4 regions of the Blastococcus sp. SYSU DS0753 genome follow, and region 2 is predicted to be linked to each of the others. Evidence: predicted binding sites of a transcription regulator. Region 2 holds the regulator's gene; each other region holds the start of a gene.

Region 1 (7,213 bases), on a different contig from region 2:
GCGCGGCGGTGGCTCGTCGCTCCGGAACGCCGGGCGGCTGCTGCCCTGGGGTGCCCGGTACGTCAGCTACGCCGTGCTCCGGGCGAGCGCGGAGGTCGACCGGGTCGTCGTCGGTCCGCGGGAGATCAGGGTGCCGCGGCACGGGCACCTCGTGGTCGTCTGGGACGGCGTGCCGCCCCTCGTGGAGGCACGGGCCGCGGACGGCCGGTTGCTCGCCGCGCGTCGGGTGGACCTGCGGCGCCGCCGCCTCCCCGAGGCGTACCGCGACCCCGCGTGATCGCCCGACCAGCGCGGATCCGCCGCCCGGACTGGTCAGGGCCGGATCGGCCCCCTACCGTGGCCGGGTGCGGCGGGGAGGGCAGGACGACCGGCGAGGAGCCGGTCCCTCCGGGGCAACCCCGGGGTCTCGCAGCAGAGCAGGGCGATGCGTCACCCGCCGGACGGCGCGCTCCGCGCACGTCCCGGCGCCTCCGTCACGGAGCGGCTGCCCTCCCCGCCGTCGCGCTCGGCGGCCCCGCCGGTGACGGCCACCCGGCGCGCCGAGGTCACCGCGAACGGCATCGCCACCGCGCTGCTCGCCGGGCGGTGGCGGCGCCCGCAGATGGTGCGCCGGGTCGCCGTCGCGCTCGGGTACCGGCGCGCCCCCCGCTGGGTGGGCACGCTGGTCGGTGAGGTGCTGGGGGCCTACTGGCACCCACCGGCCGACCGCCCGCGGGAACTGGCCGCCTTCCTCCGCACGACGGGGGGCTGGGCGCGCGGTCAGGCGGCCGAGGTGCCGCCGCGGGTGGTGCACTGGGAGCCGGTGCCGACCGCCGTCGTCCGGCCCCGGCTGCCCACGGTGGAGCTGCCCGACCTGAGCGCCCTGGCCCGGCTGCTCGACCTCGACCAGGGCGAGCTGGCCTGGTTCGCCGACGCCCGCACCGTCGAGCGCACGGCGCCCGAGCCCCTGCGCCACTACCGCTGGCGGGCGGTGGACCGGCCGACCGGGGTCCGGCTGCTCGCCGCACCGAAGCCCCGGCTGAAGGAGATCCAGCGGCGGCTCCTGCGGCACGTGCTCGACCCGGTCCCGGTGCACGGTGCCGCGCACGGCTGCGTGCCCGGCCGGTCGGTGCGGACGGCGGCCGCCCCGCACGCCGGCGCCGCCGTCGTCCTGCGGATGGACCTGGAGCACTTCTTCGCGAGCGTCCCCGCGCCCCGGGTGCACGGGCTGCTGCTGGGCCAGGCCGGCCTCCCCGAGCCGGTCGCGCACGCGGTGACCGGCCTGGTCACCACCGTGGTGCCCGCCGCGGTGTGGCGGCGCATCCCGCCGCCGGAGGACCCCGTGGCCCGGGAGCGGCACCGGCGGCTGGGGACGCGGCTCGCCGTGCCGCATCTTCCGCCGGGTGCGCCCACGTCCCCGGCCCTGGCGAACCTGGTCTGCTACCGGCTGGACCGCCGGCTGGCCGCGCTCGCGGCGACTTTCGGCGCGACCTACACCCGCTACGTCGACGACCTGACCTTCAGCGGCGGCACCCGGGTGGGGCGCGGCCGGCTGGCCCAGCTGGTGGGTGGGATCGCCCGGGAGGAGGGCTTCCGGGTGAACGCCGCCAAGACACGCGCGACCGGCTCGGCCCGCCGGCAGGCAGTGCTGGGCGTCGTGGTCAACGAGCGCCCGGCGCTGCCCCGCCGCGAGCGGGACGAGCTGCGCGCGCTGCTGCACAACTGCGCCACCCGCGGCTGGACCACCCAGCTCCGCGGCCGCGACCCCGCCACGTTCCGGGACCACGTCCTGGGCCGGGTGGCCTGGGCGGCGTCGGTGGACCCGGCGTCCGGGGCGCGGCTGCGCGCGCTGGCCGAGCGCATCGACTGGAGCTGACCGCCGACGGCTCGGGCCGACCCGGGACGTAGCCTCGCGGGCGCCATGTCATCAGCCGGGCTGCCCACGCCTCCCCTCCGGGACCGGGCCGACGCCTGCCCCGGCGCGCTGCAGACCCACTCCGCCGCCGACGGCGAGCTCGCGCGGGTGCGGGTCCCCGGTGGACTGCTGGTGGGCGACCAGCTGCGCGTCCTCGGCGCGGCCGCCGTCGAGCTCGGGGACGGCGCGCTGGAGCTCACCAGCCGCGGCAACGTGCAGCTGCGGGGCCTGCGCCCCGGATCGGCCGGCGAGCTCGGCGGCCGGCTGGCGGCGGCCGGGCTGCTGCCCAGCGACAGCCACGAGACGGCCCGCAACCTGTTGGGCAGCGTGTTGAGCGGGCGGACCGGGGGTCTGCTCGACGCCCGGCCCTGGGTGCGCGACTTCGACGCCGGGCTGTGCGCCGACCCGTCGCTCGCCGCGCTGCCGGGACGGTTCCTGGCCACGTTCGACGACGGCCGGGGCGACGTCGCCGCCCTCGGCGGGGACGTCGGCCTGTTCGCGCTCGCCCCCGACGCCGTCGCGCTGACCCTCGCCGGCGCCGACTCCGGCCTGCGCGCCGGTCCGGCGGACGCCGTCGACCTCGCGCTGGCGGCCACCCGGGCATTCCTCGACGAGCGCGCCGCCCAGGGCGGAACGGCCTGGCGGCTGGCCGAACTCGCCGACGGGCCGGCACGGGTGGCGGCGCGGCTGGACGCCCCGGCCGGGGAGCGGGTCGAGGTGCCGGCCCAGCCGCGGATCCGCCCGATCGGTGCGGTGCGGCAGGACGACGGCCGCACGGCCCTCGCCGCGGTGGTCCCCCTGGGCCGGCTGACCGCCGCCCAGGTGTCGCTGCTCGCCGACGTCGCGGCAGAGGTGCAGCTGACCCCGTGGCGCGGGGTCGTCGCGCCCGACCTGGCCGACGGGTCGGCGGCCAGGTCGCTGGCCGACGCCGGGCTGGTGCTCGACCCCACGAGCCCGTGGACGCGCGTGACCGCTTGCGCGGGGCTGCCCGGGTGCGCGAAGTCCCTGGCCGACGTGCGGTCGGACGCGACCGCTGCCGTGATCACCGGATCCCTCCCGGCGGACGGGGCGCGGCAGCACTGGGCCGGGTGCGAGCGGCGCTGCGGCCGGCCCGGCGGCGCAGTGGTGGACGTGGTCGCGACCGGCACCGGCTACCGGGTCGAGGGCAGCGGCCACCCCGGCTGAGGCCGGCTCGCTCCGGCAGGGGTGACGGACAGCAGCCCACGATGCTGAACCCGGGGCTGGGGCGTGCGCCCTGTTACCGGTAGTCGCTCAGCAATGCGCGGAGCACGCGGCCGACGTCGGCCAAGACGTCATCGAGGTCGGTGAGGTCCCGCCACTCGTGCCGGACCAGCCGGCGTCGCCACCAGCGGCCGCGGACCTGGTCGACCGCGATGTCCTCGTCGAGCCCGTCGAACCACACCTCGATCGGCTCGCCTGCCGTCCTGGGCTCGATCGTCGTGCCCCAGCCGTAGACGGCCTCCCGCCGGTTCCCGGACTGCCAGAAGCGGTCGTGGTGCCGGTACGACACGGTGCCCTCGTGGTCACGCAGCACTGACTCGACGATCGCGCGCAAGGCCACCTGCTGGGCGGGCGGCTCCGGAGCGGGGAAAGTCGGGCACGGCGCGACGCTAGCCCGGAGCCGGGCCGGAGGACGCACGTGGCGGGTCGGGCCATGCGAGAGCGGGCACCCGCCGCAGTGAACTCCCGAGCACCACGACCGACCGCTGTCCACGCTGTGCTGAAATCTGTGGACAGGCTTCTGACCTGCACTTTCGGGTTGCCGAGGCCGGTCCGCCCGGCATGTATTCGTACATGCGTTCGACCGCTGCGGGTGATGCGCTGGACCGGTTGACGGCCGCGCTGGACGACCTGGCGGCCGAGGACCTGGCCGGCCGGTTCGGCCCGCAGCTGCTCGACCGGCTGCGGCCGCTGCTGGTGGCGCAGAACCGGCTCGCCGCGGAAGTCACCCGCACCGTGCGGGAGTGCGGGGTCACCTCCGCCGCCGAGCACGACGGGCAGCGGACGATGGCCTCCTGGCTGCGCGGACATGCCCGGCTGTCGTCGGCCGCGGCGTCCCGGGTGGTGCGCTCCGGGCGGGCGCTGCCCGAGCTACCGGCGGTGCGAGCCGCGTTCGCCGCGGGTGCGATCACGGCGGAAGCGGTCGCGGTGATCGCCCCGGTCGCCGCACCGGTGAACGTGGCCGCCGCGCAGGCGCACGACGTGGACCTCGCCGGGGTCGACGCAACCCTGGCCGAGGTCGCCGCGAGTCGCCTGCACGCCGAACTCCGCCAGGTCGTGGACCACTACCTGGCCCGGCTCGACCCCGACGGCCCCGAGCCCGATCCCACCGAGGGCCGGTCACTGGTGTTCGTCACCCACGCCGATGGCCGCGTCGGGTTCCGCGGCGAGCTCGACGCCGTCGGCGGGGAGAAGTTCCAGGCCGCGGTCGAGTCGATCGTGCAGGCCTCCCGCCCCGCCGGGGACAGCCGCACCCGCGCCCAGCAGTCCGCCGACGCCCTGGTCCAGCTGGCCGACAACCAGCTCGCCTCCGGCGCCCTGCCGGTCCTGCGCACCGTGAAGCCGCACGTCATCGTCCGGATCGACCTCACCGACCTGGTCGACCCCGCCACCGGACCGGGCGCGGCCACCACCGGGCTCGGCGCCACCATCTCCGCCGCCCGCGCCCGCTGGCTGGCCTGTGACGGCAACGTCTCCCGCATCGTCATCGGCCCCGACGGCGAGCTCCTGGACCTGGGCCGCCGGCACCGGGTCGTCCCGCCGGCCCTGCGCCGCGCGGTCGAGTACCGCGACCGGGGATGCGTGTTCGCCGGCTGCGACGCCCCCGCCCACTGGTGCGACGTCCACCACCTCGTGCACTGGGCCGACGGCGGAGAGACCTCGCTGGAGAACTCCGGGCTGTTGTGCGAACGCCACCACACCAAGGTCCACCACGGATTCCGCATCGAACGAGATACCGCCGGCCGATGGCACACCTACCGGCCCGACGGCACCGAGATCCTGATCGTCCCCCGCATCACCGGCCAACCCGAACACTCGCGCACCGGCTGAGCCACCGACGCACGACGAACCCTCCCCGGGTCCTGGGAGGGGTTCGTCGGCCTGCTCAAGCACGCAGCACAGCGGTGGGCTGGGACCGCCCGCCGTTCCCCGGAGCAGGTGGCCCGAGCGCGGGACGTAGCCTCCTGCCCGATGTACGACTACGAGAAGGACGGCGCCGAGATCTACCGGCGCTCGTTCGCCACCATCCGCGCCGAGGCGAACCTCGCGAACCTGCCCGCCGACGTCGCCCAGGTGGCGGTGCGGATGATCCACGCCTGCGGGCAGGTGGACCTCGTCGACGACATCGCCCACTCCCCCGACGTCGTGCAGCGCGCCCGCGAGGCGCTGAACGCCGGCGCACCGGTGCTCTGCGACGCGCAGATGGTGGCCAGCGGCATCACCCGGCGGCGGCTGCCGAAGGACAACGACGTCATCTGCACCCTGAACGACCCGCGGACCCCCGGGCTCGCCGCCGAGCTGGGCACCACCCGCACCGCCGCGGCGCTGGAGCTGTGGCGCGACCGGCTCGACGGCGCGGTCGTCGCGATCGGCAACGCCCCCACCGCGCTGTTCCATCTGCTCGAGATGGTGGCCGCCGGTGCCCCGCGCCCCGCCGCCGTGCTCGGCATCCCTGTCGGGTTCATCGGCGCCGCCGAGTCCAAGGACGCCCTGGCGGAGTCCGACCTGGAGTTCCTGGTGGTCCGGGGCCGGCGCGGCGGCAGCGCGATCACCGCGGCCGCCATCAACGCGATCGCGAGCACCGTCGAATGAGCGGACAGACGACCGGCCGGCTCTACGGGGTGGGGCTGGGCCCCGGCGACCCCGAGCTCGTCACGGTCAAGGCCGCCCGGCTGATCGGCGCCGCCGACGTCGTCGCCTTCCACGCCGCGCGGCACGGCCGGTCGGTGGCCCGCGGCCTGGCCGAGCCCTACCTGCGCGAAGGGCAGATCGAGGAGCTGCTGGTCTACCCGGTCACCACCGAGACCACCGACCACCCGGGCGGCTACCAGGGCGCGATCGACGAGTTCTACGAGGCCGCCGCTGCGCGGCTGGCCGCCCACCTGGACGCCGGCCGCGACGTCGTCGTCCTCGCCGAGGGCGACCCGCTCTTCTACGGCTCCTACATGCACATGCACAAGCGGCTGGCGCACCGCTACCCGACCGAGGTCGTCCCCGGGGTGACCAGCGTGAGCGGCGCGGCCGCCGCGGTCGGCCGGCCCCTGGTGGAGCGCGACGAGGTGCTCACGGTGCTCCCCGGCACGCTGCCGGCCGACGAGCTCGCCGCCCGGCTGGCCGGCACCGACTCGGCGGCGGTGATGAAGCTCGGCCGCACCTTCCCGCAGGTGCGGGAGGCGTTCGAGCGGGCCGGCGTGCTCGACCGGGCGCTCTACGTCGAGCGGGCCACCACCGACCGGCAGCGGTGCCTGCCGCTCGCCGAGGTCGACCCGGCGAGCGTCCCGTACTTCTCCCTCGCCCTGCTGCCCAGCCCGCTCACGCCGCAGGTCACGGAGCCGGCCCAGCCCTCCGGCGAGGCGGCCACGCACGGAGAGGTCGTCGTCGTCGGCCTCGGTCCGGGCGCGCGGAGCTGGACGACCCCGGAGGCCGCCGAGGCGCTCGCCGCCGCCGACGACCTCGTCGGCTACGGCCCCTACCTCGACCGGGTCGCGGCCAACCCGCGCCAGACCCGGCACCCCAGCGACAACCGCGTCGAGGCCGACCGTGCCGCGCACGCGCTGACGCTGGCCCGGGAGGGGCGGCGGGTCGCGGTCGTCTCCAGTGGAGACCCGGGCGTCTTCGCCATGGCCGCCGCCGTGCTCGAGGTGGCCGAGCGCCCCGAGTTCGCCGGTGTCCCGGTGCGGGTCGTCCCCGGCCTCACCGCCGCCCAGGCGGTCGCCTCCCGGGTGGGGGCCCCGCTGGGGCACGACTTCTGCGTGCTGTCGCTCTCCGACGTCCTCAAGCCCTGGGAGGTGATCACCGATCGGCTGCGCCACGCCGCCGCCGCCGACCTGGTCATCGCCCTCTACAACCCGCGCTCGAAGCACCGCCCGCACCAGCTCGGCGAAGCGCTGCGGGTGCTGCTGGAGGTGCGCCCGCCGGAGACCGTGGTGGTCGTGGGGCGGGACGTCGGCGGGCCGGAGGAGAGCCTCCGGGTCACCACCCTGGGCGCGCTGGACCCCGCGACCGTGGACATGCGCTGCCTGGTGCTGATCGGCTCCTCGCAGACCCGCGTCACCGCCTCCGGCGCGGTCTACACCT
Region 2 (7,213 bases):
CATCATGAAACCGATCGTGCCGGTGGGGGCCAGCACCGAGGCCTGGGCGTTGCGCCAGCCGTTCTCGGCGCCGATCTCCAGGCACTCCTGCCACTGCTGGGTGGCGACCTTCAGCACGTCGGCGTCGTCGGCGCCCACCGGGCGGATCGCGTCGTTGGCCGCGGCGTGCTTGCGCATGACCCGGGCGTGCGCGTCGGCGTTGCGGGCGAAGCCCTCGTAGGCCCCCACGATGCCGGCGAGCTCGGCCGAGCGCCGGTAGGCGGTGCCGGTCATCAGCGAGGTGATCGCCGCGGCCAGCGTCTGGCCACCGCGCGAGTCGTAGGCGTGGCCGGTCGCCATGAGCAGGGCGCCCAGGTTGGCGTAGCCGATGCCCAGCTGCCGGTAGGCGCGGGTCGTCTCGCCGATCGGCTCGGTCGGGAAGTCGGCGAAGCAGATCGAGATGTCCATCGCGGTGATGACCAACTCGACGGCCTTCACGAAGTTCTTGGCGTCGAACGTGCCGTCGTCCTTGAGGAACTTCATGAGGTTCAGCGACGCCAGGTTGCACGAGCTGTTGTCCAGGCTCATGTACTCCGAGCACGGGTTGGACGCGTTGATGCGGCCGGTCTCGGGGTTGGTGTGCCAGTCGTTGATCGTGTCGTCGTACTGGATGCCCGGGTCGGCGCACTCCCAGGCGGCCTGGGTGACCTTGCGGAACAGCGACTTGGCGTCGACGGTCTCGATGACCGAGCCGTCGAGGCGGGCCCGCAGGCCGAACTCGTCGCCCTCCTCCACCGCGCGCATGAACTCGTCGGAGACGCGGACCGAGTTGTTGGCGTTCTGGTACTGGACGCTGGTGATGTCCTTGCCACCGAGGTCCATGTCGTACCCGGCGTCGCGCAGCGCGCGGATCTTGTCCTCCTCGCGCGCCTTGGTCTCGATGAACTCCTCGATGTCGGGGTGGTCGATGTCGAGGACGACCATCTTCGCCGCGCGGCGGGTGGCGCCACCGGACTTGATGGTCCCGGCGGAGGCGTCGGCGCCGCGCATGAAGCTGACCGGGCCGGAGGCCGTGCCGCCGGAGGAGAGCAGCTCCTTGGAGGAGCGGATGCGGGAGAGGTTCAGGCCGGCACCGGAGCCGCCCTTGAAGATCAGGCCCTCCTCGCGGTACCAGTTCAGGATCGAGTCCATCTCGTCGTCGACGGCGAGGATGAAGCAGGCGCTGACCTGCTGCGGCGCGTTCGTGCCGACGTTGAACCAGACCGGCGAGTTGAAGCTGAAGTACTGGTGCAGCAGCATCCAGGTCAGCTCGTGCTCGAAGACCTCGGCGTCGCCCTCGGTGGCGAAGTAGCCGTGCTCGCGGCCGGCCTCGGTGTAGGTGAGCACCACGCGGTCGATGAGCTGGCGCAGGCTGGTCTCGCGCTGCGGGGTGCCGACGGCGCCGCGGAAGTACTTCGTGGTGACGATGTTGGTGGCGTTGATGCTCCACTCGGCCGGGAACTCGACACCGCGCTGCTCGAAGTTGATCGAGCCGTCCCGCCAGTTGGTCATGACGACGTCACGACGCTCCCAGGTCACCTCGTCGTACGGGTGCACACCAGCGGTGGTGAAGACGCGCTTGATCTTGAGGCCCTTGGCCCGGCTGGGAGTCTTGGCGCTGCGGCGGGGGCGGGCGCCGGCCACGCGGTCGTCGGTCTCGGTCATGGTGTGGAGCTCTCCCTGGTCGTGTGTCGCGTGGTGCTTCGCGGGGCTGCGCGGTGGTGCTGCGCGGTGGTGGATCGGGGGCTGGGGAAGAGCCGCGATCGGTAACTGCTCGAACTGCTGTCTATCGGGTGGCACCGACAGTTCTCAGGTGCCGGCGCCGGTGCCGGACGGAACGGGTCGCCGGGGCTCGGGCGGGCCCGTCTCCCCCGGCGGCGCGGCGGGCTGCCGGGCCTTCAGCTCGGCGATCTCCCGCTCGAAGTCGGCCACCGAGGTGAAGGAGCGGTAGACGCTGGCGAACCGGAGGTAGGCCACCTCGTCCAGCTCGCGCAGCGGGCCGAGGATGGCCAGGCCGACCTCGTGGCTCGGCACCTCCGCCGCGCCACTGGCGCGGATGGCGTCCTCCACCTGCTGGGCGAGGAGCTTGAGCTGGCCCTCGTCGACCGGCCGGCCCTGGCAGGCCCGCCGGACGCCGGCAACCACCTTGCTGCGGTTGAACGGCTCGCTGACGCCGTTGCGCTTGACGACGGCGAGCACCGCCTCCTCGACGGTGGTGAACCGCCGCCCGCACGCAGGACAGGAGCGACGACGCCGGGTGGTGGCGCCCTCGTCGGCCTCCCGCGAGTCGATGACCCGACTGTCGGCGTTGTGGCAGAACGGGCAACGCACGGTGGTTCACCTCCCTTCGCGCCGCGCCCGCCACCGGCCGGCTGTGCACTCCCCTGGGGACATCCGGTGGATGCGCCGGGGACAACCTGAGGACCAGCCTGTGGACGGGCTTACAGCTCTGTAACTACTAGATGTAGGGGAACCCTAGGACGGGCCACACAAGATGTGCAAGTGATCGTTCCGTCGGCGTGTTCCGCCCCGACACTGCGGTGCGCAGGCGGAACAGCGGTCCCCAGCTGTCACAGGACACGCCGCGACGACGCGCCGAACTCCGTGCCCGACGCTCCCCGGAGAGGGTGCCGAGCGCGGCGACACACCGCAGGAACGACCCGGGGACGCTCGCCCCGGCAAGGCTGTGCGCTCATGCGCGGTTCCGACCCGCAGAACCACGCGCCGGCCGCACACCGATCGGCGAACTGGGCGGTCCGCACCCGGCCACGGGCGACCCGGCGGGCACGCGACGGCGGCGCCGAGCACCCCCACGGGGTCGACGCGGCGAGGGCCGCCGAACGACGATCAGACGCTGACCGCGCCGCCCACCCGGGGCCGCCGCGAGTGCGGGATCTGGTCACTCAACCGCATCGGGCGGGTCAGGAGATCCTGGTCGACGTCGGCCGGCGGGGTCCAGCCGCTCGCCGTGGAGCGGGTCTCGACCGTGCTCGCGGAGCGGGCCGCGGGCACCGACCAGCCACCGCCCCGCGGTCGGTCCTCACGGGTCGGGGACTGCGCGTCCGGCGCGCTCTCGACGACGGCCGGGAAGAGGTCGGTGTCGGCGGCGCGGTGCCGGCCCACGACCGGGCCGGACTCGGTGGCCGGAGCGCGGTGCCGACCCGGAGGAGGCACCGGCACCGAGGACGCCGGCGCGGCCTGCACGGGGTCGCTCTCCGGCGCGCGCCGGCGACCGCCCGGCCGCTGGGCACCGGTCCGCGGCTCACAGCGGTCGCGCAGCAGCGGCAGGCTGGCGGTCGCCTCGACATCGGTCGACGGACCGTCCCGGAGCGGTGCCGCGGACGGGGAGGCGGGCATCGCCTGCGTCACCGGGGACACCTCGACGACCGGCGACTCCGGGAGCCGCACATCCCCCAGGTCGATCCAGAGCGCCTGCTCTTCGCCTCCGGTGACGACCCGCACCCACATCTGGCACGCGCCGGAGTCGTCGTGTCGCCACCCCAACAGCTCCCCCGCACACCAGGCACCCGCCTGGTGGACCTCGACGGCCTGGGGACGAGTGGTGAACACGGCGGCGCGGTTCTCCATGACGCTGGACACGGACGTACCGTAGGTGGCCGACCAGCACGCACGGTGAACATGCCTGTACTGAGGGTTGACGAAGTCGCCGAGCCGCGTTGTGAACACCTTGCCCTGGCGCGCAGGCACCGAGCCCTGCGGGGCCGTCAGGGCAGGACGAGGACCTGACCAGGCGAGATGGCCGCGGAGCCGAGCCCGTTCAGCCGCTGGATGTCGACGACGACGTCGCGGACATCGCGCCCGTCGGCGACCGTGCCGGCGATGGACCAGAGCGTGTCACCCGGCTCGACGATCACATTGGTCGTCCCCATGAGCTCCAATCCGCCACCCGCATCCCCGAGGACGGCGCTGCCGAGGACGATCACGCCCGCGGCGAGGAGGAGGGTGAGGACCACGAGCACGCGACGGCCGCGCGACGTCAACCGGAGCGGCGGCTGCTCCACCCGCCCCCGACACCCCCGGCCGGGCGACCGCCCCACCGTCGCCCGCGGGCCGCTCGTCCTGCCGCGAGCCGGCGCGGGCTGGAGTTCGGACATCTCCGCGTAGGAGCGAGGTGGCGGGAGCACCCGGAGATGCCGGGCGGGTGGCGGACCGGCGCGCCGCTCCCCCGGGTCGACCGGCACCTGGCCGCGGACCCGCAGTGCCGTGCTGCTCGTCATGTGTTCAGCCCTCCTGGCCGGCACCCGCCGGACCCGAACGTGTGTTCGATTCGAACGCCTGTCCGATGTCTACCGGATGGGACCGACACTTGGGGAGCGACACGGGAAAGTTTCGAACACCTGTTTGAAGTGGCCGCCGATCGGCGCTACCGTTCCTCCGACGACGAGGGTCGAGAGCTGCGCGGGCAGCCGGCGAGGAGGAGACGTGGCGGACTCGAGCAGGACGTCCGGCAACCGGGGCGGCACCGCGGGCGTGGCCCCGGGGACGGCGGACGGTTCGGCGTCGGTACGGGCCTTTCCCGACCGCGCGGCCGATGGGGACGGGCTCACCCAGCGGCAGCGGCGGGTGCTCGAGGTGATCCGCGACTCCATCGACCGGCGCGGCTACCCCCCGTCGGTGCGTGAGATCGGCGAGGCCGTCGGGCTGTCCTCGGCGTCCTCGGTCGCGCACCAGCTCTCGGTGCTGCAGAAGAAGGGCTGGCTGCGGCGCGACCCCAACCGGCCGCGCGCCCTGGACGTGCGACTGCCCGGGGATGCCGGCCGGGCCACCGCCGCACCGGTCGAACCCCCCGTGGTCGGCGACGGCGCGCAGGCCGCCGCGCCCGCCTATGTCCCGCTCGTGGGCCGGATCGCCGCCGGTGGCCCGGTGCTCGCCGAGCAGGCGGTGGAGGACGTCTTCCCGCTGCCGCGCGAGCTGGTCGGCGAGGGAACCGTCTTCATGCTCAAGGTGGCCGGCGACTCGATGGTCGAGGCCGCCATCTGCGACGGCGACTGGGTCGTCGTCCGCCAGCAGCCGACCGCCGAGAACGGGGAGATCGTGGCGGCGATGATCGACGGCGAGGCGACGGTGAAGACCTACAAGCGCCGGGACGGTCACGTGTGGCTACTGCCGCACAACCCGGCCTACGAACCGATTCCCGGAGACGAGGCGACGATCCTCGGGCGGGTGGTGTCGGTCCTGCGCCGGGTCTGAGGGTCAGGTCCGGCGGCGCAGTTTCCCGCCCACCCAGATCACGAGAGTGGCGACGACGGCGGCGATCAGCGCCGAGGCGATCGGCGAGCGGTCCGAGCGGGTGAGTTCCGCGAAGGACGGCAGCGGGTCCTCCGCGGGAGTCGGGCTCGCGGCGGGCAGGGGAACCACGGTGACGGCGCTGGGCAGGCCCTCGCTCGCGACCACGAGCGCCCGGTTGTCGGCGGAGAAGCTGACGGCCTCGCCCTGCGGCGACTCGGGGAGCGCCACCCGCACCGGTTCGCCGGCCAGCGCACCGGGCACGTCCGAACCGGACAGCGGCCACACGTAGGCGTCCGTGTAGGTGCGCAGCGCCAGTGCGCTCCCGTCGCCGGCAACGGCACCTCCGGTGATCAGCAACTGCCCCGCACGACCCACGGGGCCACCCGGGGTTCCGGTGAGGGTGACGTTGACCGTGCCCACCCGCTCCATTGGCACAGTGCCGCCGTCGACGAGCGCGGCGGCGGGCCGGTAGACCCCGCTGGAGCCGAGCACTTCCTTGGTCACGAGGTACGGCGTTCCGTCCGGGGCCAGGAGCAGCGCCTCGGCGTCGTGCGCGCCGTCGGGGTAGGTCAGCCGATGCAGCGCTGCCGCGCCGTCGGGCCGGAGGACATGCAGCGCGACGGTGGCACGGCTCGTGCCGTTGTCACCGGTGTCGGCGATCCAGACGCTCCCGTCCGAGCCGACGCCGAGGTCTTCGGGGTCGAAGGGGTCCGCGGCCCCGGCCTGCACGTCGACCACCGCACAGGCGGCATCGAGCCCGAGGACTTCGACCCGGTCACCGCCGTCGTTGAGGGCGAGCATCTGCTCTCCTACCACCACCAGGCCGGACAGCTCGGCGAGTCGGGGGTCCGTGATGGCGCACCGGACCTCCGGCGCCGGCTCCTCCGCCGACGCGGACGCGGGGACGAGCACGGCCAGGGCGCCGGTCAGGGCGCTCGCGACGACGAGCCGACGCCGCCGGGCGCGGCTAGGAACTCGCTTGGCCTGCTCGGGCACGTACCAAGCGTGACAGAACCATCGCGTCCAGTGCATGAACCACGCCCAGGAGGACGATCCCGACAGCGGCGCCCACGACCGCGTCGGTGACCCAGTGGAAGTCCAGCGACACCATCGCCGCGCCAGTGGCGACCGGCCCGACGACGCTCAGCCACCAGAAGGTCCGCTGTACCGCCGGCGGGAGCCCGTACTCGACCGCCTGCCAGCGGGCCACCCCCCACATGAGCACTGCGTTGGCGACGTGACCGGAGGGGAACGAGGCGCCGTCGGCGTGGAAGAAGTAGGAGCCCGGGAACGCCGGCGCCGTCCGCCCGATCCCGTGCTTGATCGCGTACACCCCGGCGGTCAGCACCCCGAGCGCCAGCAGCACGCGGAGGGCCGGCATCCAGGTGCCGCGCCGCCACAGCAGGTAGCCGACCAGGCCGGCGAGGACGACGAGGATGGTCACGCGCCCGCCGAGCTGCGTGACCACCCACACCGCCGGGTAGCCCGGCGTGTCCCGCAGGCCCCAGTCGCTGACGATCTCCGACACCCGGAGGTCCATCCGCTCCGACGGCCCGTGGCGGAGCAGGTCGGCGGTGATGAGGACGCCGACCAGCAGCGCCACGGCGACCAGCCACCACGGCGGCCGGCCGGGCGGGACCACGGGGGCGGCGCGCGGTGACTCGGCCACTCGCACCGCGCCCCTGGTCACGCCGCCACCGTACCGGCCCGTGACCGGATCGTGATCCGAGCCGATCGACCGCCCCAGCTCAGCCCACCGGGACCGCGAACTCCTCGAGCACCGCGGCGAGGGCGCCGTCCACCCGCGCGGTGAGCCGTGTGCCGCCGTCCTCGTGCCGCTCGCCGAGCACCTCGCCGTCCCGGTGCACCCGGGCCACGAGATCACCGCGCTCGTAGGGCACGAGCACGTCGACCTCGACGTCGGGGTGCGGCAGCCGCTCGGCCA
Region 3 (7,213 bases), on a different contig from region 2:
ATCTCGTAGCGGACGGCCCGCTCGACCGAGCGCAGCGAGTTCACGTTCTTGGTCTCGGTGCGCGTGCCCCACTCGAGGCTACCGATCGGCGCCAGCGAGGTGTTGACGTCGCAGCGCAGGTTGCCCTGCTCCATGCGCACCTCGGAGACGCCGAGGGTCAGCAGGATCTCGCGCAGTTCGGTGACGTAGGCCCGGGCCACCTCGGGCGCCTTGGCGCCGGTCCCCGGGATCGGTCGGGTGACGATCTCGACCAGCGGGATGCCGGCGCGGTTGTAGTCGACCAGCGAGTGGTCGGCGCCGTGGATGCGCCCGGTGGCGCCACCGACGTGCAGGTTCTTGCCGGTGTCCTCCTCGATGTGCACCCGCTCGATCTCGACGCGGTAGGTCTCGCCGTCGACCTCGACGTCCAGGTGCCCGGCGGTGCACAGCGGCTCGTCGTACTGGCTGGTCTGGAAGCCCTTGGGGATGTCCGGGTAGAAGTAGTTCTTCCGGGCGAAGCGCGACCAGCCCGCGATCCGGCAGCCCAGCGCCAGGCCGATGCGGATCGTCGACTCGATGGCGGCAGCGTTCACCACCGGCAGGGAGCCGGGCAGCCCCAGGCAGACCGGGCAGGTCTGCGTGTTGGGCTCGGCGCCGAACGTGGTGGAGCAGCCGCAGAACATCTTCGACGCGGTGCCCAGCTCGACGTGCGTCTCCAGACCGATGACCGGCTCGTAGCGGGTCAGGACCTCGTCGAGGCCGACCAGGGTGTCGCTCATGAGGGGTCGTTCTCCTTCGGGGCGGCAGGGCCCTGCTGCTGGCGGCCGGTCACCACGGCGCCGACGGCGGTCAGCACGCCGAGGACCAGGAAGACGGCGAAGACGGCCCGGCCGGTGACGGCCCAGCCGACGATCCCGGCGAGGACGACGAAGGCGGTGAGGGCCCAGGCGGCCTTGAGCGGGCCGTTCACGCCGCGCCGCCGATCGCGTCCAGCAGCGCGTGGCCGCGGGCCGCGTCCTGCGCCGCCTCCAGCGCGGCCGCCACGCGGTAGCAGCGGTCGTCGGCCAGGGCAGGCGCCATGACCTGGAAGCCGACCGGCAGGCCCTCGGAGAGCCCGCACGGCACCGAGATGGCCGGGATGCCCGCGAGGCTGGCCGGCAGCGTGCACAGGTCGGCGGCGTACATGGCGATCGGGTCGTCGACGCGGTCACCCAGTGACCACGCGACGGTGGGGCTGGTCGGGCTGACCAGCACGTCGACGTCGTCCCACGCGGTGGTGAAGTCCCGCGTGATCAGGGTGCGCACCTTCTGCGCCTGCCCGTAGTAGGCGTCGTAGTAGCCGGCCGACAGCGCGTAGGTGCCGAGGATGATCCGGCGCTTCACCTCCGGGCCGAAGCCCTGCTCGCGGGTCAGCGCCATGACCTCGTCGAGGTCGCGGCTGCCGTCGTCACCGACCCGCAGGCCGTACCGGACGCCGTCGAAGCGGGCCAGGTTGGACGACGCCTCGCTGGGCGCGATCAGGTAGTACGCCGGCAGGGCGAGGTCGAACGCCGGGCAGGAGACCTCGCGGACCTCCGCGCCCATGCTCTCCAGCAGGGCCACCGTCTCGCGGAAGCGAGCGAGGACGCCGTCCTCGTAGCCGTCGGTGTGCCCCTCCCCGCCCAGCTCGCGGACGACGCCGACCTTCAGCCCGGCCAGCTCCCCCTGGGCGCCGCGGCGCGCGGCCTCGGCCAGCACGGGCACCGGCGCGTCGATGCTCGTGGAGTCCAGCGGGTCGTGCCCGGCGATGGCCTCGTGCAGCAGTGCGGCGTCCAGCACCGTCCGCGTCATGGGGCCGGCCTGGTCGAGGCTCGAGGAGAAGGCGATCAGCCCGTAGCGGGAGACCGAGCCGTAGGTGGGCTTGTGGCCGACCAGCCCGGTGACGGCGGCCGGCTGGCGGATGGACCCGCCGGTGTCGGTGCCGATGGCCCACGGGGCCAGCCCCGCGGCGACCGCGGCCGAGGAGCCACCCGAGGAGCCACCCGGGATGCGGTCGGTGTCCCAGGGGTTGCGGGTGACCTGGTAGGCGGAGTTCTCGGTGGACGAGCCCATCGCGAACTCGTCCATGTTGGTCTTGCCGAGCAGCACCGTGCCGGCGGCCTTCAGCCGTGCGGCGACGGTCGCGTCGTAGGGCGGCCGCCAGCCCTCGAGGATCCTGGAGCCGCTGGTGGTGGGCACGCCCTCGGTGACGACGACGTCCTTGAGGGCGAGAGGAACGCCGGCCAGCGGGCCGAGCTCGGCCCCGGCGGCGCGGGCGGCGTCGACCTCGCCGGCGGCCTGGAGCGCGGCCTCGGCGTCGACGTGCAGGTAGGCGCCGATGACGGCGTCCTGGTCGCTGATCCGGTCGAGGTACGCGCGCGTCACCTCGACCGCGCTCACCTCGCCGGCCTGCAGCGCCTCGCTGAGCGCGGCGGCGCTCGTGGTCGGGATGGTCACGCCTCCTCCCCGAGGATTCGCGGGACCCGGAAGCGGTCGTCCTCCGCGGCCGGGGCGCCGGCGAGGACGACGTCGCGGGGCAGGCTCGGGCGGGCGGCGTCGGGGCGCATGACGTTGGTCATGGGCACGGCGTGCGTGGTCGGGGCGACCTCGGCGACGTCGGCCTTGCCGACCTGCGCCACGGCGTCCAGCACGGCGGCGAGCTGGCCGGCGAAGAGATCCAGCTCTTCGTCGCTCACGGCGAGCCGGGACAGGTGTGCCAGGTGGGCCACCTCGTCACGGGTCAGTCGACCCTTCGGGGAGGGGGTGCTCATGCTGCGGCGGAACTCCACTTCGGCGGTGCCCGGCGGCCCGCTCTCGGCCCGGGGCGTGACCGGGCCACTCTACGTGGGGCCCTCCGGACGCCGGTCAGCGTGAGAGGCTCCTCCCGATCGCGATCGACGGAGATCGAACGAGGCCCCCCTCCTCCCCACCGCTCGCAGGCTCGCGGCGGGCCCCGGAAGGGGGCCATGGGGCCCATGACCCGGAGGAACCGTGTCCTATCTCCTGCGCCTGGTGCTGCCCGACCGCCCGGGCATCCTCGGTGCGGTGGCGACCGCACTGGGCACCGCAGGCATCGACATCGTCTCGGTGGACGTGCTCGAGCGGGGCAACGGGATCGCGGTCGACGACGTCGTCGTGGACCTGCCGGGCGACCGGCTGCCCGACAGCCTCATCACGGTGGCGCAGGCGGTCGACGGCGTGCGGGTGGAGTCGCTGCGCCCCTTCGCCGGCCCGCTGGACACCCACCGCGAACTGGACCTGCTGGATGCGCTCGCCCGCGGCGATCGCCCGCCGACCGAGCTGCTGACCGCGTCGTTGCCGCGGGTCTTCCACAGCGGCTGGGCGGTGATCCTCGACGACTCGGGGCAACCGGCCCCGCTGACCGAGGGCGCGGTGCTCGCGGCCTCGGACGCGGCGCCGGCCTTTCCCGGCCTCACCTTGCCGTGGCTGCCGCTGAGCGGCCCGCGGCTGCTGCCCAGCGACGACCCCTGGCTGCCGGAGCGGTGGCAGGAGATGGCCATCGAGATGATGGCCGTGCCCTACGGCGCCGGCCGGGCCATCGTGCTCGGCCGCTCCGGCGGCCCGGCATTCCGCCGGTCGGAGCTCCTCCGCCTGGCCCACTTCACCGGGATCGCGACGACGGTCGCCCACCTGCCGCCGCCCTGACCGGCATTCGGCGACCGCCACCAGCGGCCGGCACCCCGCTCGGGCGCCACCAGGACCGCTCGCCGCTCAACCGGAGGAACCCACGGCTCCCCACGCGGGCAGCAAGCGCCGGGCCTCCGCATCGGTGGGCTCGTTGAGGTGGAGATGGTTGCCGAACGGGTCGGCAAGGGTCAGCACGCGAGCTCCCCACGGCGCCTCCTCGATCTCGGGCACCCAGACCGCCGGGCCCCATACCGGCACCTCCGCCCGGCGGGCGTTCAGCTCCTCCCGGAGGGAGTCCAACCCCGCGATCCAGACCAGCACCGTGGCTCCGGCGCCGGGCGTGTAGGCGACCTCGGTCAGGTGCAACGTGGTGGACGCCTGGGTGACCTGCCCGTAGAAGGGCGTCCCCTCTCCGCCCGACGGGCCCCCGAAATCCAGGCGGAACCCGAGGAAGTCGACGTAGAACTGCAACGCGACGTCGACGGAGAAGATTCGCAACACCGGGATGGTGGTGCCCGACCCACCCCACGGCACCCGCACCGGGGACGGCGCGAGCCTGGCGTTGAGGGTGTTCCAGTCCGCCGCGCCCAACTGGCGCGCCACCAGCTCCAGGCACTGGCCGTGCGTCAGCTCGAGCCCCTGCCGCTCGCGCAGCGCGGCGCGGAGCCGCCTGGCCATCTGCTTGGCGGACCGGCTGTCCGGATCGCGCCTCGACTCGGCGTCCGACATGGATCCTCCGATCGGCGAACCCGTCGATGCACGCCAGTGCTCGCGTTGCTGACTGGTTCGCCGTGGTGGACCGGTGGACAGGTCAGTGAAGTCACGATGCGTTCACCACACCCCCGGGGGCGCGAGCGGCCGGCCGCATCAGCCGAGCAGGAACCTAGGCAGCCGCAGCAGGTCGGTCAACCCCCTTCCGGACGCCTCGAGGCCTGGTCGCTGAGCCCCTGACCTGCGCCTTCTTCGTGCTTCGCTTGCACCGACGTTCCTTCGAACACATGATCGAAGGCATGACCGGGACGACGTCAGGGACGACGCTCCCTCCGTCCGCGTCGGGTCGTCCGGCATCGGGCGCCTCCGCTGCCTCGGCGCCCGCCGCCGGCTGGGCCACCGGTCCGCTGGGTGCTGTGCAGGCGGCGGACCGGGAGATCGCCCGGCAGACCGCGCTGCGCGCCCGGGCGGTCGCCGAGTTCGCCGCCACCCGTCCCGCCTCGGCCGATCGCCCGGCGGGCCAGCCGGGGGCCATGAGCGAGGAGCGCCGCGCCGCCCGGCCGGAGGTGCTGGCCGACGTCAGCGAGTGGGCAGCGCAGGAGCTGGTGGTGGCCCTGTCGATCTCCACCCAGGCGGCCGAGCAGCTGCTGACGCGATCGCTGACGCTGGTGCACCGTCTCCCGGGAACGCTGGCCGCACTGGAACGCGGAGATCTCCACCCGGGACACCTCTGGCCGATGCTCGAGCGGGTGGCGCCGATCGCCGACGCGGCGAAGCGGGCCGCCGTCGAACGGGAGCTGCTCCGGTGGATGTCCGGCCGGGTGACCACACCTGCGCAGCTCGGCGCCAAGGCGCGCCGGCTCGGCCTGGCCCGTGACGCACGCGACGAAGCCGCCCGGCTGGCTGCGGCCCTCCGCGAGCGAGGCGTCTCCGTCCGGCCCGATCGCCGCGAGGGCATGGCGGTCCTCGGCGCGCTGCTCACGGTGCCCGAAGCGCAGGCGCTGCTGGATGCGCTGGGGCGCTACGCCGACAATCTGGACGACCCGGACGACCGCAGGACGCGCGGCCAGAAGATGGCCGACTGCCTGCTCGACCTGGTGCTCCGGCCGGAGCAGAACGAACTGCCCGCCGTGCAGGCGCAGCTGACCGTGGTCGCGGGGGTGCGAACCCTGCTCGGCGGCGACCAGCCGGGTGAGATCGGCGGTGAACCCGTACCGGCCGAGGTCGTCCGCGCGCTCGCCCGCGCCCTGGGCCTGCTGCCCGGGCCGGCGCCGGATCCCTGCGAGGAGGGCGCCACGACGGCCGCGGACGGCCACTCGCCGACAGGAGATGGCCGGGCCGACAGCCGGCCGGAGGACGCCCACGGCACCGACTCCTCGCCCGACGACGTCTGCCCCACCGATGCCTGGCCGCTGCACACCCGGGCCACGGAGTGGCGGGAGGCCGACGAGCGGTGGTGGGCGGAGGTCGAGGCCCGCGCTCTCCGGGGCGAATGGGGCGGCGCGGACTACACCCCGGAGGACGAGCTCCTCCGGCGGTGGGCCGAGGAGGCCCGCTTCGAGGCCTGGCTCGAAGCAGCCGGGGCGTTCTCCGAGCCGGCGCCGGACCCCGAAGCGGAAGGATCCCCCGATCCCGGGCTGGAACCGCAACACGGCCCCGGCCCTGACCCGGAACCCGACCCCGGGCCCGGCACCGAGGTGGAACCAGGGACAGACGACGGCGACAGCTCCTCTCACTGGGCCAACGCGCACGGGTCGCTGCAGGCCGCCGCAGACGCCCTGCTCGGCCTGGACCGGGCGATCGGTCGCGCCCGGAGGATGGTGGCCGACGCCCAGCGCGCCGACCGCCAGGACGAGAGCGCGTGGCTGCGCAGCGCCGCCGGCCGGGTCACTCGTGCGCCGAGCGATCTCGACGCCTGCGCCGACGCCGGGGAGTCCCGCCGGGCAGCCCTCGCCGCGCTGCTCGATGCGAGCAGCGGCGGGACGCTGGTCGACCGACCGCGGATCGCGGTGGTCGACGAACTCACCGGCGCGCTGCTCGCGCTCACCGACAGCCGCGAACTCCGCCGCCTGGCCCACTGCGGCGACGCCGCCTGCCGCCGCGCGCCGACCCGGTGCACGCACGACCTCACCGGCCGTCCGGGGCTCGACCCGCCCGGCCCGACCGACGGGTATCGACCCGGGGCCGCGCTCGACCGGTACATCCGCGCCCGCGACCGCCGCTGCCGCTTCCCGAGCTGCCGCCGGCGCGTCCCGCTGGGCGGGGAGCTCGACCACGACCGCCCCTACCCCGAGGGGCCGACGAGTGCGGAGAACCTCACCGGCTTCTGCACCCGCCACCACCGGGGCAAGCACCAGGCGCCCGGCTGGGCCTACGACCTCGCGCCCGACGGCACGCTCACCGTCACCACACCGACCGGCATGGTGGCGAGCACGACTCCCCCGCCCTACTGACCCAGGTGATCGTTGGCGCACCCGGCCGCGGGGCTACTCGCTGCCGTCGCCGATCGACGCGACCTCGCGGGCGGCGTCCGGCCCCTGCTCCAGCAGCACCCGGAAGCCGTCGTCGTCCAGGATCGGTGCCTTCACCTGCACCGCCTTGTCGTACTTGCTGCCCGGGTCGGCGCCCACGACGACGAAGCCGGTCTTCTTCGACACCGAACCGGTCACCTTGCCGCCCCGCTCCTGGATCGCCGCGATCGCCTGGTCGCGGCTGAAGTCGCGCAGCGACCCGGTGACGACCACGGTGACGCCGGTCAGCGGTCCCGGGGGTGCGTCCTCGGCCGCGTCGGCCATGCGCACCCCGGCCTGCCGCCACTTCTCCACGACGTCGCGGTGCCAGTCGACGGCGAACCAGT
Region 4 (7,213 bases), on a different contig from region 2:
GGCAGGGCGCCGTACCGGAGCTGGTTGGCCAGCTCGGTGGCCGACTCCTGGTCGAAGCTGCCCTGGATCGTGGTCTGGCCGTTGATGGCGCCCTGGATGGTGGGTGCGGAGACGACCCGGCCGTCCAGGGTGAAGGCCACGTTCGACCCCACGTTGGCCGCGGTGTAGTTGGCCCACGTCTCCCGCCCGCCGGACCGGAAGTCGAGCAGGACGATCCAGCTGCCGTCGGTCGGGTGGGTGGCGGCGTTGGCGTCGTCGATCTCGGTGCCCTCGATGATCGTGGGGCCGAGCAGGTACTTGACGGTGCCGTCCTGGCTGCACGCGGCCACGAAGTCCTCGGGCCGGGTCACCTCGCCCAGCAGCTCCTCCGCGTCGCAGGTCAGCGTCGCGAACTCGGCGGCGGCCTCCTCCTGCGTGACGGCGGGGGCGTCCGGGTCGGGCAGCGTGGGGTCGGCGACGGCGCCGTCGCCGGTCGCCGGGTCCTCCGCCGCGTCGCCGGTGTCCTCCGCGGCGCTCCCGTCGGCCGTCTCCCCCTCGATCGCCTCGGCGTCGGTGCCGGGCTCCTCCTCGGCGGGGCCGGCGGGGGCCACCTCCAACACGGGCCGGAAGCGCAGCTGCGCCGTGGCACCGAGCTCCCGGGCCTGTTCGCCGTCGTCCCCGGGCACCGAGATGATGATGTTGGAGTCGCCCTCGGTGACCACCGAGGCCTCGGCGACGCCGAGGCCGTTCACCCGCTGCTCGATGATCCGGCGGGCCAGCTCCAGGTCCTCCTGGGCCGGCGCTTGGCCGTCGGGGGTGCGAGCGGTCAGGGTCACCGTCGTGCCGCCGCGCAGGTCGAGGCCGAGCTGCGGCGTCCGGGTGTCCCCGGTGAAGAAGACCAGCCCGTAGAGCAGGGCGACGATCAGCACGAACGCGCCGAAGTAGCGCCCCGCGGGGAGGGTGCGGTTGGCCACGGAGGTCCCCCGGGTCAGACGGTGCCGTCGGCCGGGCGCGCGGGGTCCTCGTCGGACGGCGCGGCCCCGGCCGGGCGGCGGACCTCGAGGATCGCCTGGCGGGCGAAGGTCGCCACGACACCCGGCGCGATCTCGAGGTCGATGGTGGTCTCACCGACCCCGGCCACCGTGCCGTGCATCCCGCTGGTCGTCATGACCGGGGTGCCGACGGTCAGGGAGGCCAGCAGAGCCGCGTGCTGCTCCTGCATCTTCTTGCGCTGTCGCGCGGGCAGCACGAACAGCACGACGGCCAGCAGGGCCAGCATGATCAGCGGGAAGTACTCCACGACAGGTGTGCCTCTCTTCCGCGACTGGTTGCTCGCGGTGGGTGTGGCCCGGGACGGGACCGCTCGGGTGCATCGGTTGCCGTACGCACGGCGACCAGGCGGGACGCGCACGGCCCGGCCTGCGAGTTGCGCGCCAGCGTCCGGGAGTCTAGGCGTCGAACAGGGTCTCTGACGACGACCCCGGTGCCTGTGGGTCTGCTGTGACCCGGCCGAGCGCGACGCCGCCGGCCGGCAGCGGCCGGCCGAGGTGCGCCCAGGCGGCCTCGGTCGCGACCCGCCCGCGCGGCGTGCGGGCCAGCAGCCCGGCGCGCACCAGGAACGGCTCGCACACCTCCTCGACCGTGTGCGGCTCCTCGCCGACGGCGACCGCCAGGGTGGCGACGCCGACCGGCCCGCCACCGAACTTGCCGACCAGCGCGTCCAGCACCTCCCGGTCCAGCCGGTCCAGGCCCAGGTGGTCGACGTCGTACAGGGCCAGCGCGGCCTCGGCGACCTCGCGGGTCACCCGGCCGTCGGCCTCCACCTCGGCGTAGTCGCGCACCCGGCGCAGCAGCCGGTTGGCGATGCGCGGGGTCCCGCGGGAGCGCCCCGCGATCTCCGCCGACCCCTCGTCGGTCAGCTCCACCCCGAGCAGCGCCGCGCTGCGGGCCAGCACCCGCTGCAGGTCGGCCGGCTCGTAGAACTCCATCTGGCCGACGAAGCCGAACCGGTCCCGCAGCGGGCCGGTGAGCAGCCCGGCGCGGGTGGTGGCGCCGACCAGCGTGAACGGGTTGATCTCCAGCGGGATCGCCGTCGCCCCGGGGCCCTTGCCGACGATGACGTCGACCCGGAAGTCCTCCATCGCCATGTAGAGCAGTTCCTCGGCGGGGCGGGCGATGCGGTGGATCTCGTCGATGAAGAGGACGTCGCCGGGGGCCAGGTTCGACAGCATCGCGGCGAGGTCGCCGGACCGCTCGATCGCCGGCCCGCTGGTGATCTTCACCGAGGTGCCCAGCTCGGAGCCGATGATCAGCGCCAGGCTGGTCTTCCCCAGCCCGGGCGGGCCGGAGAGCAGGACGTGGTCGGGCGTGCGGCCACGGCGGCGCGCCCCCTCGAGCACCAGGGCCAGCTGGCGGGCGACCTTGGGCTGGCCGATGAAGTCGTCGAGCGAGTGCGGGCGCAGCGCCGACTCGACGACCCGCTCCTCGTCCCCCGCCTGCGGCGACACCGACCACTCCGGCGCCGCCTCGGCGGCCAGCTCACCGGTCAGCGACCGGTCGAACGGCGCGGTCACGACCTACCCAGCAGCTGGAGCGCCCGCCGCAGCAGCACCGCGACCTCCACGCTCCCGGTCGCCGCGAGCTGCTCGTCGGCCACCGGGGCCAGCTGGGCGACCGCCCCCTCGGCCTCCTTGCCGCTCCACCCCAGCCCGACGAGGGCCGAGGTGAGCTGGTCCCGCCACGGGGCCACCGGCGTGACCGACGGCAGCCCGGCGGGCGCCGGCGCGTCCAGCGAGGTGTCGGTGCTGGTCGAGCCGAGGCGGTCGCGCAGCTCGAGGATGAGCCGCTCGGCCCCCTTCTTGCCGATGCCGGGGACCTGCATGAGCGCCTTGACGTCGGCCATCGAGACGGCGCGGCGGACCTCCCGTGGCGGGTGGATGGCCAGCACCGCCTGGGCCAGCCGCGGCCCGACGCCGTTCGCCGTCTGCAGCAGCTCGAACAGCTGGCGCTCGTCGTCGTCGGCGAAGCCGTAGAGGGTGAGCGAGTCCTCACGCACGACCAGGCTGGTGGCCAGCCGGGCGGCCTCCCCCACCTGCAGCCGGGCGATCGTCCCCGGGGTGCACTGCACCGCCAGGCCGATCCCGCCGACCTCGACGACGGCGCCGTCGGGCCCCACCGCGGCCACCCGGCCGTGCACGCTGGCGATCATCGGGCCGCCACCCCCGTCCACCGGGGCAGCGTGCCGGTGGACCGCACCGGCGCGCCGATCCCGCCGGCGATCGCGGCGGTCCGCAGCCGCTGCTGCGCCGGGCCGCGCCACGCGTGGCAGACCGCCAGCGCCAGGGCGTCGGCGGCGTCGGCCGGCTTGGGGGCGGTGGCGAGCCCCAGGACCCGGGTGACCATGAGGGTGACCTGCTCCTTGTCCGCGCGGCCGTTGCCCGAGATCGCCGCCTTCACCTCGCTGGGCGTGTGCCAGGCGACCGGGCGGTCGGCCTGGGCGGCGGCCAGCGCGGCGACGCCCGCCGCCTGCGCCGTGCCCGTCGCCGTGCCCTTGTTGTTCTGGGTGAACACCCGCTCGATCGCCACGACGTCGGGACGGTGCTCGCGCAACAGCGCCGTGACGGCGGTGTGCAGCTCGAGCAGCCGCAGCTCGAGGTCGAGCTCGGCCATGGTGCGGACCACGCCGACGCCGACCGCCGTCGGCCGCGCCCCCGGGCGCCCGTCGACCACGCCCCACCCGCACCGGGTGAGGCCCGGGTCGATACCGAGCACCCGCATCGTCACGCTCCCGTCAGCCGAACTGGTGTTCGACCGAGGCTAACCGCAGCCCCCGACCGGACCCCGTCAACACGCCAGGTGATCTGACGAATCGGCACCGGGGTCCTTCTAGGCGTCGGCGGTGACCTTCTCCATGACGTCGTCGGGCACCTCGTAGTTGGCGTAGACGTTCTGCACGTCGTCGAGGTCCTCGAGGGCGTCGATGAGCTTGAAGACCTTGGTCGCCCCGTCCTCGTCGAGCTCCACCTGGACGCTGGGCAGGAAGCCGGCGTCGGCCGAGTCGTACTCGATACCGGCCTCCTGCAGCGCGGTGCGCACGGCCACCAGGTCACCGGGCTCGCAGATGACCTCGAGCGTGTCGCCCAGGTCGCGCACCTCCTCGGCGCCGGCGTCCAGCACCGCCATCAGCACGCTGTCCTCGTCGACGTCGCCGGACTTCGGCACCACGACCACGCCCTTGCGGGAGAAGAGGTAGGAGACCGAGCCGGGGTCGGCCATCGACCCGCCGTTGCGGGTCATGGCGGTGCGGACCTCCATGGCCGAGCGGTTCTTGTTGTCGGTGAGGCACTCGATGAGCACCGCGACACCGCCGGCCGCGTAGCCCTCGTAGGTGATGCCCTGGTAGTCGACGCCACCGGCCTCGGCGCCCGATCCGCGCTTGACCGCACGGTCGATGTTGTCATTGGGCACCGAGCTCTTCTTCGCCTTCTGGATGGCGTCGAAGAGCGTCGGGTTGCCGGCGGGGTCACCGCCGCCCGTGCGGGCGGCGACCTCGATGTTCTTGATCAGCTTGGCGAAGAGCTTGCCGCGCTTGGCGTCGATCCCGGCCTTCTTGTGCTTGGTCGTCGCCCACTTGGAGTGGCCGCTCACGGCTCTCCCCTCTCTGCGTCGGCCAGGTGAGCGCGCACGATGTCGACGAACAGCGCGTGCACCCGGCGGTCCCCGGTCAGCTCGGGGTGGAAGCTGGTGGCCACCACGTCGCCCTGGCGGACCGCGACGATCCTACCGTCGGCCGCACCGCCCACGACCCGCCCGAGGACCTGCACCCCCGGGCCGGCCTCCTCCACCCACGGCGCGCGGATGAAGACGGCGTGCAGCGGGCCCCCGCCGAGCCCGTCCAGCTCGACCCGGGTCTCGAAGGAGTCGGCCTGCCGGCCGAAGGCGTTCCGCCGGACGGTCACGTCCAGCCCGCCGACGGTCGGCTGCCCCGGCGGGGCGCCGACCAGCCGGTCGGCGAGCAGGATCATGCCCGCGCAGGTCCCGTAGGCGGGCAGCCCCGCGCGCACCGCCGCGCGCAGCGGCTCGAGCAGACCGAACCGCCCGGCCAGGGTCCCCATCGTCGTCGACTCCCCGCCGGGGACGACGATCCCGTCGACGCCGGCCAGCTCCTCCGGCCGGCGCACCGGCCGCGGCTCGGCCCCCTCGGCCCGCAGCACCGCGAGGTGCTCGCGGACGTCGCCCTGCAGCGCCAGCACCCCGATGACGGGGGCGGTCACCACCCGCGGGTGGCGTAGCGCTCGGCCGCCGGCAGCGTCGAGACGTCGATCCCGACCATCGGCTCGCCCAGCCCGCGCGAGACCTTGGCGATCACGTCGGGGTCGTCGGAGAACGTCGTCGCCTGCACGATGGCCGCCGCCCGCTGCGCCGGGTCGCCGGACTTGAAGATGCCCGAGCCGACGAACACGCCCTCGGCGCCCAGCTGCATCATCATCGCCGCGTCGGCCGGGGTGGCGATGCCACCGGCGGTGAACAGCACCACCGGCAGCTTGCCGAGCCGGGCCACCTCGGCCACCAGGTCGTACGGCGCCCGCAGCTCCTTGGCGGCCACGAAGAGCTCGCTCTCGTCGAGGGTGCCCAGCGCCTTGATGCCGGCCCGGATCGACCGCATGTGCCGGGTGGCCTCCACGACGTTGCCGGTGCCGGCCTCGCCCTTGGACCGGATCATCGCCGCGCCCTCGGAGATGCGCCGCAGCGCCTCGCCGAGGTCGGTGGCGCCGCAGACGAACGGCACGGTGAACGCGTGCTTGTCGATGTGGTGCGCCTCGTCCGCGGGGGTGAGCACCTCGGACTCGTCGATGTAGTCCACACCGAGGGACTGCAGCACCTGCGCCTCGACGAAGTGGCCGATGCGGGCCTTGGCCATCACGGGGATGGAGACGGCGTCGACGATCCCCTGGACCATGTCCGGGTCGCTCATCCGCGCGATGCCGCCCTGGGCGCGGATGTCGGCCGGCACCCGCTCCAGCGCCATCACCGCCACGGCGCCGGCGTCCTCGGCGATCCGGGCCTGCTCTGGCGTGACGACGTCCATGATGACGCCGCCCTTGAGCTGCTCGGCCATGCCGCGCTTCACGCGGTCGGTACCGGTCCGGGCGACGGACGGGTCGGGCTGCGTCGTCACAGGTTTCCGCCTTGGGGTCGAGAACGGGGGTCCCCCACCCTACGGGCGTCAGCCGGCGAGGCGGCCGGCCACGTCGGCGTCCTTGGTCACGTCGCCCAGGCGGTCGTCGATGTCGAAGTAGCGCGGCAGCGGGCGCGTGCGGTGCAGGCCCGCCCAACGGGGGAAGCGCCGGCCGCGCAGCTCGCGGGTGTCGCGCACGGCGTCGTTGTAGAACCGGCGGGCCAGGGCGACCCGCGTCTGGGTGCCCGCCAGGTCCGCGCGCAGCGCCGCGGGGACGCCCGGCAGGCCGGGCGGCAGCTCGCGCAGCTGGTGCCCGAGCGCGTTCTCCGCCAGCTCGCGGTCCCCCGCGTCGCGGGCCGCGCGCGCCTCCGCTGCGTGCGACACCAGGCCGAGCCGGACCTCGGCGGCGAGGGCCGCTGGGTGGTGGCGGGCCAGCTCCTCGGCGAGCCCGGCGCGGCGCTGCAGCTGGGCGTCCAGCGTCGCCCAGGCCCGGTCGACCCGGGCGTCCAGCCGCCGCAGCCGGGTGAGCGTCCAGCCGGTCCAGACCACCAGGAGCAGGAGCACTCCGGCGGCGAGCAGCAACCAGGCCAGGGACGTCACGGTCCCCGAGGCTAGCGGCGCGGCCGCCGGATGCGGGGAGGTCCGGCCGCGGTGCCTGTCGGCGGCACGCCGGGGAACTCGTCCTCGGGCGCCGCGGTCACCACGCCGCCGCCGGGCGGCAGGACGGTCTCGTACACCGCCAGGACGCGGCGGGCGAGCACCTGCCAGTCGTAGCGCGCGGCCACCTGGGAGCCGCGCGCGGCGAGCTCGGCGCGCCGGGCGGGGTCGGCGAGCAGGTCCGCGAGCGCCCGGCCGAGCGCGGCCGGGTCGTCGCGTCGCACCACGACTCCCGCGGCCCCGTCGTCCAGCACCCGGACGAAGGCGTCCAGGTCGCTGGCGACGACGGGCGCCCCGGCGGCCATCGCCTCGATGAGGATCACGCCGAACGACTCACCGAGCAGGTTGGGTGCGCAGTAGACGTCCACGCTCCGCAGCAGCGCCGCCTTGTCCGCCTCC

Evidence for each region. Region 2 encodes LexA, which represses DNA repair genes until DNA is damaged. Its sites were predicted from a motif close to TCGAACANNTGTTCGA; they were not measured.
Region 1: the regulator LexA is predicted to act here: its motif matches at 3,704-3,719, upstream of ACI799_RS00105 (DUF222 domain-containing protein).
Region 3: the regulator LexA is predicted to act here: its motif matches at 4,636-4,651, upstream of ACI799_RS15610 (DUF222 domain-containing protein).
Region 4: the regulator LexA is predicted to act here: its motif matches at 3,774-3,789, upstream of ruvC (crossover junction endodeoxyribonuclease RuvC).

The regions. Positions count from the first base shown of each region.
Region 1 covers NZ_JBJHAT010000001.1:18,078-25,290, reverse strand. The annotation lists gene ACI799_RS00125 (hypothetical protein) at 1-277, shown strand, start outside; gene ACI799_RS00120 (reverse transcriptase family protein) at 425-1,855, shown strand; gene ACI799_RS00115 (precorrin-3B synthase) at 1,901-3,079, shown strand; gene ACI799_RS00110 (hypothetical protein) at 3,153-3,470, opposite strand; gene ACI799_RS00105 (DUF222 domain-containing protein) at 3,737-4,966, shown strand; gene ACI799_RS00100 (precorrin-8X methylmutase) at 5,108-5,728, shown strand; gene ACI799_RS00095 (precorrin-2 C(20)-methyltransferase) at 5,725-7,213, shown strand, end outside.
Region 2 covers NZ_JBJHAT010000002.1:256,816-264,028, forward strand. The annotation lists gene ACI799_RS03185 (vitamin B12-dependent ribonucleotide reductase) at 1-1,683, opposite strand, end outside; gene nrdR (transcriptional regulator NrdR) at 1,828-2,349, opposite strand; gene ACI799_RS03195 (hypothetical protein) at 2,866-3,618, opposite strand; gene ACI799_RS03200 (LysM peptidoglycan-binding domain-containing protein) at 3,744-4,040, opposite strand; gene lexA (transcriptional repressor LexA) at 4,462-5,229, shown strand; gene ACI799_RS03210 (hypothetical protein) at 5,233-6,264, opposite strand; gene ACI799_RS03215 (phosphatase PAP2 family protein) at 6,236-6,958, opposite strand; gene hflX (GTPase HflX) at 7,017-7,213, opposite strand, start outside.
Region 3 covers NZ_JBJHAT010000022.1:21,853-29,065, forward strand. The annotation lists gene gatB (Asp-tRNA(Asn)/Glu-tRNA(Gln) amidotransferase subunit GatB) at 1-758, opposite strand, end outside; gene ACI799_RS15585 (hypothetical protein) at 755-949, opposite strand; gene gatA (Asp-tRNA(Asn)/Glu-tRNA(Gln) amidotransferase subunit GatA) at 946-2,454, opposite strand; gene gatC (Asp-tRNA(Asn)/Glu-tRNA(Gln) amidotransferase subunit GatC) at 2,451-2,768, opposite strand; gene ACI799_RS15600 (ACT domain-containing protein) at 2,989-3,663, shown strand; gene ACI799_RS15605 (glyoxalase superfamily protein) at 3,730-4,374, opposite strand; gene ACI799_RS15610 (DUF222 domain-containing protein) at 4,773-6,809, shown strand; gene ligA (NAD-dependent DNA ligase LigA) at 6,843-7,213, opposite strand, start outside.
Region 4 covers NZ_JBJHAT010000012.1:57,445-64,657, forward strand. The annotation lists gene secD (protein translocase subunit SecD) at 1-953, opposite strand, end outside; gene yajC (preprotein translocase subunit YajC) at 968-1,279, opposite strand; gene ruvB (Holliday junction branch migration DNA helicase RuvB) at 1,428-2,552, opposite strand; gene ruvA (Holliday junction branch migration protein RuvA) at 2,549-3,187, opposite strand; gene ruvC (crossover junction endodeoxyribonuclease RuvC) at 3,184-3,756, opposite strand; gene ACI799_RS11435 (YebC/PmpR family DNA-binding transcriptional regulator) at 3,865-4,626, opposite strand; gene pdxT (pyridoxal 5'-phosphate synthase glutaminase subunit PdxT) at 4,623-5,252, opposite strand; gene pdxS (pyridoxal 5'-phosphate synthase lyase subunit PdxS) at 5,249-6,157, opposite strand; gene ACI799_RS11450 (hypothetical protein) at 6,206-6,757, opposite strand; gene ACI799_RS11455 (glycosyltransferase family 4 protein) at 6,769-7,213, opposite strand, start outside.